Regions from separate parts of the Allobosea sp. 01N443 genome, predicted to be linked through region 1. Evidence: riboswitches for the same ligand, from Rfam matches in the RefSeq annotation. Region 1 holds a riboswitch; the other holds the start of a gene.
What was found. Region 1 has a riboswitch for thiamine pyrophosphate ahead of thiB (thiamine ABC transporter substrate binding subunit). Riboswitches for the same ligand answer to the same signal wherever they lie in the genome.
Positions count from the first base shown of each region.

Region 2: linked by a shared signal. The riboswitch ahead of thiO (glycine oxidase ThiO) and the one ahead of thiB (thiamine ABC transporter substrate binding subunit) in region 1 are both predicted to bind thiamine pyrophosphate.

Region 1 covers NZ_JBFTRC010000034.1:29,941-34,597, forward strand. The annotation lists gene AC1DRP_RS11560 (thiamine ABC transporter ATP-binding protein) at 1-592, opposite strand, end outside; gene AC1DRP_RS11565 (ABC transporter permease family protein) at 585-2,126, opposite strand; gene thiB (thiamine ABC transporter substrate binding subunit) at 2,131-3,150, opposite strand; TPP riboswitch at 3,217-3,328, opposite strand; gene AC1DRP_RS11575 (ABC transporter substrate-binding protein) at 3,485-4,657, shown strand, end outside.
Region 2 covers NZ_JBFTRC010000112.1:3,302-7,188, reverse strand. The annotation lists gene AC1DRP_RS23420 (MFS transporter) at 1-1,251, shown strand, start outside; gene AC1DRP_RS23415 (hypothetical protein) at 1,296-1,646, opposite strand; gene AC1DRP_RS23410 (response regulator) at 1,915-2,292, opposite strand; TPP riboswitch at 2,617-2,749, shown strand; gene thiO (glycine oxidase ThiO) at 2,807-3,887, shown strand, end outside.

The DNA.
Region 1 (4,657 bases):
CGGCATGGCCGGCCGCCTCTTCCGGCGTGTGCAGCGTCATCAGCACGGTGAGGCCGTGTTCGCGGCGCAGCGCATCGACGCGCTCGATCATCTCGCGGCGTAGCCCGGGGTCGAGTGCGCCGAACGGTTCGTCGAGCAACATCAGCGGTTTGCCGCGCAGGAGGGCGCGGGCGAGGGCGACGCGCTGACGCTGACCGCCCGAGAGTTCCGCCGGTCGGCGGGCTGCGAAGCCGGCAAGATCGACCGCGGTCAGCGCAGCTGCCACGCGCTCGCGCTCGGACGCGTCGAGCCGCAGGGACGGTTTCAGTCCAAGCGCGACGTTTTCAGCTGCCGTGAGGTGCGGGAAGAGATTGTGATCCTGGAACAGGATCGAGACCGGTCGTCTGGCTGGTGCGAGCGGCAGCAGATCTGCGCCGGCAAAGCGGAGGGTTCCGGCCGCAGGCTGTTCGAAGCCGGCGATGGCATGGAGCAGCGTGGTCTTGCCGCCGCCTGACGGGCCGATGACGGCGCAGAGCGCGCCCGCTGGAATGACGAGGTCGTAGCGCGCCTCGAATCCGGGATAGTTGAGGGACAGGCCCGCCAGCTCAAGCATGACGCGCACTCCAGTGCTCGGTCAGGTAGGCGAACCCCCCGGCGGAAAGCACCAGCACGAGCGCCAGCGCTCCCGCTTCATCCATGCGATAGGCGCCGAGGCGGTTCGCCAGCAGATAGGGCAAGGTGGTGAGCTCGCCGCCACCGAACAGAGCAATGACGCCGAAATCACCGAGCGAGAGCGCCGTGGCAAAGGCGAAGGCGGCCGCCAGCGGTGCGCGCAGGGCTGGCCATTCGACGAGACGCAGCCGGGTCCAGCCGGCAATGCCGAGGCTCTCTGCCAGTCTTCCATGGCGCTCGGCGCTGGTCGCGAGTGGCGGTGCCAGCAGCCGATAGGCATAGGGCAGTGCCATCAGGGCGTTGACGAGCGGCACAAGCAGCAGACCGAGCATTGCGGGATCGGCGAGGTTGCGGGTCAGGACGTACAGTCCTGCCACGAAGGCGAAGGGCGGCAGGCCAAGCATGGTGAAGGCGGCAAGGTCGGGAAGTCCCGGGCGCGGCCGGCGTCCGCGCGCGGCGCTGGCGAGCAGTACGGCAAACAGGCAGGCGAGGAGGCCAGCGCCAAGCGCGATCGCCGCGCTCGTCGCGGCAGCCGATGCGAATTCGGCGGTCGCGAGCATCGGTACGGCTGCGAGGCCGCTTGCGATGCTGAGGAGAGGCGGTGCGATCCACGCCGTCGCCAGAATGAGAACAAGGCAGTCCAGCCGCCGCAGGCAAGGGGCGAGGATATCGGGGCGCATTGCATGGCGCTCGGCACTTGCCTCGTCGCGGGCCGCCGGCACGAGTGCGGCGAGCGCAGTTGCAAGTCCGAGGCAGAGCACAAGCTGGAGTCCGGCGAGAGCGGCAGCGCGGGCGAAATCGGCCTCGAAACGGACCGCTTCGTAGATCGCGACTTCCAGCGTCGCATTGGCAGGGCCGCCACCGAGCGAGAGCACGACGGCAAAGCTCGTGAAGCAGAGCAGAAAGACGAAGGTGGCAAGCGCCGGGGCCTCTCTTCGGATCACGGGCCAGTCGAGATGCCGGAAACAATAGGCGGCGGAGAAGCCGAGCGCCGAGGCCAAGCGCCTCCGCTCTCCAGGTTCGCGGCCGAAGGCCTGAAGCAGCGTGCGCGTCACCAGCGGCGTATTCATCAGCACATGCGCGATCAGGATACCATGGAGCCCGTAGATCGCCGGTGGTTCGGCGCCGACGGCGCGCGCCAGGTCGCCGAGCAGCCCGGAACGGCCATAGATCGCGATGACGCCGAAGACGATCACGATCGTCGGCGCGACGGCTGCGGCGGTCAGCACGGCGAGCAGGAGGTTGCGGCCTGGAAAGCGGCGGCGCAGCAAGGCAAGCGCCAGTGCCGTGCCCAGCAGGAGCGAGAGCAGCATCGACAGGCCCGCCTGGACGGTCGCTCCTGCGACGAGGCGAGCGAGATAGGGGCCGAGCGGCGACAGGGCCGCGACGTCGCCGCCGGCTCGCGCCAGCCCGGCGAGCGAGGCGCCGGCGAGCGCAAGGATGGCAAGCGCGGTGAGCGTGGCCGGGCGGAACAAGGCCTCAGCGGCTCGTTGCGGCGAGCCAGGCGTCGATGAAGGTTCGGCGCTGCGTGCGCACCTCGTCCGGCGTGAACAGCAAGGTCCGTTCCGGCTTGATGACATCGGCGAATGAAGCCGGCAGTCCACCTGTCGCTTGTTTCGCCGGCATCATCCAGTTGCCTTCCGGGATCAGCGATTGGAAGGCGTCCGAAAGCGTGAAGGTGAGGAAGCGTTTGGCGAGTTCCGGCTGCCGCGTCGTGCGCGTCATGCCGGCGAGTTCGACATGCAGATAGTGGCCTTCGCTGAAGGGGGCGGCCTTGTACTGCGTCTTCTTCTCGGCGCCGATGTGATAGGCCGGCGATGTCGCGTAGGAGAGCACCATGTCGGCCTCGCCCTTGAGGAAGAGTCCGTAGGCCTCCGACCAGCCCTTGGTGAAGGTGACGATGCGCGGCTTGAGCCTGGTCCAGGCGGCGTCGGCGCCATCGCCGTAGACGGATCGCATCCAGAGCAGGAAGCCAAGCCCGGGCGCGCTGGTGCGCGGGTCCTGCAGTACGAGCTTTGGCCCATTCGGATCGTCGACAAGCTGCTTCAGGCTGGTGGGCGGCGCGGCAAGTTTGGTTGAATCATAGACGAAGGCGAGATGCCCCCAATCGAAAGGCAGGAAGGTATCGTCAGTCCAGGCGATGGGCAAAGTGAGCGCGGCACGATCCTGGCCATGGGGCTGGAACAGTCCCGTCGCCTTGGCTTCTGCAGCAAGGTTCATGTCGAGGCCGAGCACGGCATCGGCCTTGGTCGCTTCACCCTCCAGCTTCAGGCGCGCGACGAGGGAGCCGGCATCATCGCTTGCGACCCAGTTCAGCGTGCAACTGCATTGCGCCTCGAAGGCCGCCTTCACTTTCGCGCCGGGACCGTATTTCCCGGTGAAGGAGGAATARGTGTAGACCGTCAGTGCCGGTTTCTCCTGGGCCATGGACGGCGTCGCGAGCAGGAGCGCCGAGAGCGCGGCGGCGATCCGGGTCAACCGGTTGTTCAGAAAGCTCATGGCGTCACCCCGCATGCATTCGACGGCAGGCCATGACGGTCGAGAGGGAAGGCGGTCTCCGGTTGCGAGACGCCAATGCTCAATCCCTCCGCCGGCACGATCCGGATCAGGTTCGACGGGTTGAAAGCCCTGCGCTTCCCTCTCAGCCCGAAATCGCCGGGCACCCCGTTGAGACGGTCAAGGGAATAGCGAGCGGGCCGGGGCGAGTCCAGTTGATGCCGCCGGGCCATCGCAAGGGGCATTGCGTCTGGCCGCATGATCATGCTGGTATATCTCTTGCTTAACAGAAAGCAGGCGCGCCAGGCGCGAAAGCTCAAGAGCAAGGGGATGCCGCATGCGACTCAATCGCCGTCAGATTCTGGCCGGAAGTTCCGCTTTAACCGCTTCCAGCCTCGTTGGATTTCCGTCGCGCGCGCAGTCGCGCGCCAATACGCTGCGCTTCATTCCGTCGACGCCGTTGCCCTCGCTCGATCCGATCGTCGCCACGAGCTATGTCATCCGCAATCACGGCTATCTGATATATGATACCCTGTTTGCGACGGACGCGCAGTTCCGCATCCAGCCGCAAATGGTCGAGAGCTGGGAGACTGCGCCGGACGGGCTGCGCTGGACCTTCCATCTGCGCGACGGACTGATGTTCCATGACGAGCAGCCGGTCAGGGCGCAGGACTGCATCGCCTCGATCAAGCGCTGGTCGGCGCGCGATGCCTTCGGGCAGACTTTCGCGACATTCGTCGAGGGTTACGATGTCGTCGACCAGCGCACCTTCGCCATCCGCCTGAAGAAGCCCTTCCCGATGCTGCCGGACGCGCTCGGCAAGCTCTCCTCGAACGTGCCCTTCATCATGCCCGAGCGCGTGGCCATGATGGAGCCAACCAAGAACATCACGGAGGCGATCGGTTCCGGACCCTGGCGCTTCATGGACAAGCAATGGGTGCCGGGCCAGAACGCGATCTATGAGCGCTTCGCCAAGTACAGGCCACGAGAGGAGGCTCCGTCCTGGGCCGCTGGCGGCAAGGTCGCCAAGATCGACCGTATCGAATGGTTGCCGCTGACCGAGGTTTCAGCCGCAGTCGGCGCGCTGATGCAGGGCGAGGTCGACTGGTACGAACAGCCGCCGGTCGATCTCCTGCCCCTGCTCAAGAGCAATCCCGAGATCGCGATCGAGAACGTGCCGCTCGGGCTGATCCTGCTGATGCGTTTCAACCATCTGCAGCCGCCCTTCAACAATCCCGGCATCCGACGGGCGGTGATGATGGCAATCGATCAGACCGACTACATGGAGGCGGTCGTCGGCAGCAAGGACTACTACAAGGAGTGCAAGACCTTCTTCACGCCGGGCTCGCCGATGTCGACCGGAGCGGGCGGACAGGCTGCACTCGGCAACAATCTGGAGCGGGCCAAGGCCATGCTGCAGGAGGCCGGCTACAAGAACGAGAAGGTGCTGCTGCTGGCACCCGCCGACCAGCCGATCGCCTATAACCAGTGCCTGGTGACACAGGAACTG
Region 2 (3,887 bases), on a different contig from region 1:
TTCTTCGGCTGGCATATCGTCGCTGCGACCTTTGTTCTGGCGGCATTCGGGTGGGGCGTCGGTTTCTACGGGCCGCCGATCTACCTGCAAACCGTCGTCGAACGGACCGGCTGGTCGGTGGCCTTGGTCTCAGCGGCTGTCACCCTGCACTTTCTGGTCGGAGCGGTCGTCATCGCCAATCTGCCGCGCCTCTATCGAAGCCTGAGTGTTCCCGTGGTGACGGCTCTCGGGGCGGCCTTGCTTGCTGCCGGGGTCGTCGGCTGGGCGATGGCCAGCGAGCCGTGGCAACTCTTCTGCGCAGCTCTGTTGAGCGGCGTGGGCTGGGTTGCGATGGGCGCCGCAGCCGTCAATGCGATCATCTCCCCCTGGTTCGTGAGTTCTCGCCCTGCGGCTCTCTCGATGGCCTATAACGGAGCCAGTATCGGCGGCGTGATTTTCTCACCTCTATGGGTCGCTCTCATCCTCGCCATCGGTTTTCTCAAGGCGGCGATCGTGGTCGGCGTGACGATGATCGCCGCTATTCTCTCCCTGTCGATTTTTGTGTTTTCAAAGACTCCCGAGCGACTGAGCCAGTTTCCTGACGGCATTCGGCCAGACGCAGGTCCGGCTGCGGTCAGCGCTTCGGCTGCGGCGGCCATGCCAAAGGGATCGCTGTGGCGGGACCGTCGTTTCCTGACGCTGGCGGCAGGGATGGCGTTGGGTCTGTTCGCCCAGATCGGCCTTCTCGCCCATCTGTTCTCCCTGCTCGTCCCGGCGATCGGGCCTCAAAATGCCGGGCTGGCCATGGGCGGCGCAACGATCGCCGCGATCGCAGGCAGGACGGTGGTCGGCCTCGTCATGCCTGCCTCGGCGGACCGCCGCCTCGTCGCCTGCGCGAGCTATGCGGTCCAGATCGGCGGGTCATTGACCTTCCTGATCGCGGGCGATGCCAACGCAACGCTGATGATCATGGGCGTCATTCTGTTCGGTGCGGGGATTGGCAATGCCACATCCCTGCCACCGCTCATCGCACAGGTCGAATTCGGCAAGGCAGACGTTGCCCGCGTCGTTCCACTGATCGTTGCCATCGGACAGGCAAGTTATTCCTTTGCGCCGGCCGTGTTCGGCGCTCTGCGGACGCTGTCGCCAACCGGACTGTCGAGCTTCGATGGGGCAGCGCTGTTTGCGGTCGCTGCCGTGGTGCAAGCAGCCGCCATTGCCTGTTTCCTATGGGGGCGCCAAAGGCGCTCGCTGCCAGGCGCGACCGCATGACGGAGACAGGCCCCTTGGACCTGGCAGGGGCGAACCCTGTGCGGCTAGCCCTCGCCACCTGCGTCGGACAGCACCCTTGCCGGCACGGGGAGGACGGTCGCCCTCTGGCCGTTTTGCGTGGCCAGCCATTTCAGATAGCGCAGGCGTGCCGCCACCGTGTTGCTGCGATGGGTGTTTTGCAGCCACTCAAGATACTCGGCGAGGCGAACGGTGATGATCTGGACGGTCTTGCCCTTGGCCAGAAGCAGCTCCGTCGCGGCAGCGAACTGGCGCTTCCATTCGGGATAGGAGCGGGGGATCCTGGGGTCCTTGCCGACCATGTCCAGCAAGGCAGGAAAGTCATCTTCCGAATACCACGGTACCAGCACGGTGTCGTAGTAATCGAACTTCCGCATGGCTGTGTCCGCCCAGCAATCGGAAAGCGTCGCCCACCTGCGATCCTACCAGTTCTCCAGCTGGTTTACGAGTTGCGCGCAGTGCCTCACCGGTTTGCGCGCGGGCGAGTTGCAGATCTCGGGATATCCGGTCGGCGCCATCACGAAGGATGCAAGCCCTCCGTCGGGCACGGAAAGCCCGTTTCAAGCCCGTTTCCTGGGCTCTGCCCCGATCCCGCCCCGGCGCGGGGATCGGCCGTTTCCTTCGCGCCCATTCGGTCAGGCGCGCCTAGGCGCTGGCCGGCAAGGATTTCAGCGTCCTGATGATCTCGCTCTCGGTATAGGGTTTTCGAAAGAACCGGGCCCGCTCAGGCAATTTCTGAGGGTCGACCCGGACATGGCCCGAGGTCACCATCAGCCCGATCGGCGGCCATTTCTCGCGCACGACCTCGACCAGCTGCAGGCCGTTCAGCGAGCCCGGCATCTCGACATCGGTGAAGAGGATGCGGACATCGTCGCGTTGCTCGAGAATGGCCAGGGCCTCGTCGGCGGTCGCTGCCTCGACGGCGAGGTAACCGGCCTCCTCGACGAGCAAGGCCGCATACATCCTGATGATCGGCTCGTCGTCGACAACGAGAACAACCGGCTTTTCCGCGTCTGTAGGCACTGGGCTTCTCCTGAACCGCCTTCTTGTCGCGGCGGTAGAGGTCCAACGGCTCATGGACCGGAACGTTCCGCCGTCGCGCCTGCTTTGGGCGCTACGGACAATGCAGGCTGTTGGCATGGCCGGCGGAGCGCTCCCTCGTGAAGCTGCCCGCCTGGCCGCGCGTGCCGGCAGCGGAAGCGGAGCGCGGGTGAATGGCGGCAGGCGAGGTGCCTCAGCAGCGCCTTGGACCGGCGAAGATTCCCGGCCCCTGGCCCGCCAGCCGGGGTCCTCCCGGCGTTCGTGTCTGATTGGCCTTGACCTCGCTGCCGCCCCGGCTCCAGACTGCGCGGATCCAAGGAGATCCCCGGCAAGGGGCTGAGAAACCGCTGGCAGACCGGGTGTTCCCCGGAGAGGCGCGCGGAAATCCTTCGAACCTGATCCGGCTCATACCGGCGGAGGGATGGAGCGTCGCGGCACTTGCCGGCAGCCGAAGGGCTGCCAGATCTCCTTCCCCGAGCGGGCGAGGAGTTTGCCTATGCGAGGCCCGCCACACACCACCCTTCGCCGATCTGGCGACGCTTCCGGGCCCGTCGCCTGCGAGGCGCCGGCCGCCACCGATATCGCCATCATTGGCGGCGGCCTGATCGGTTTGTCCATCGGCTGGCGGCTGGCCCGGCGCGGGCTCGATGTGACCGTTTTCGAGCGTGGCACGATCGGGCAAGGGGCAAGCCTTGCCGCGACCGGCATGCTGGCCGCGGCCGCCGAGCTGGAGCCGGGCGGCGAGGAGCAGCTGCCACTGGCGCTCGAAAGCCAAAGGCTCTGGCCGGGTTTTGCGCGCGAGCTCGAAGCCGAGAGCGGGCTCGGCGTCGACTATCGCCGGGACGGTGTCCTGCTGGTCGCGCTGGGGCGTGAGGAGGTCGAGCGCCTGCGTTTCCGCCATGACATGCAGCGGCGCGCCGAGGTCGAGGCTGCATGGCTTAGCGGGGCGCAATGCCGCGAACGCGAGCCCGGGCTGAGGCCCTCGGTCGTTGCCGGCATTCTCTGCCCGGCCGACCATCAGGTCGATCCGCCGCGCGTCATGGCGGCGCTACGACGCTCCTGTCTCGCGGCCGGAGGGCACCTGGTCGAAGCCTGCGAGGCCGAGCCGGAGCTGGCCGGCGGCCGCGCTCTCGGCGTCTCGACGCCGCGCGGGCTCTGCAAGGCCCCGATCGTGATTGCGGCCGCCGGCGCCTGGACCCGATTTCAGGGGCTCGACATCCCCGTCCGCCCGCTCAAGGGTCAGTCACTCGCCCTGCGCAGCACGCCCGAGACCGGCACGCTCGCGCGTGTCGTCTGGACCGAGCAGGTGCATCTCGCTCCCAAGAGCGACGGCACTCTCCTCGTCGGCGCCACCATGGAAGAACGCGGCTTCGACGACAGCGTGACCGCTGGCGGCGTCTATGCCCTGCTCGACGGCGCCCGGCGCGCACTGCCCTCGATCGAGGAGATGCCGGTCGAGGCGATCTGGTCCGGCTTCCGCCCGACCTCGATCGACGATGCGCCGATCCTTGGTGAGACGGGGATAGCGGGCCTGCTCGTTGCGACCGGCCATCACCGCAACGGCTATCTGCTCGCCC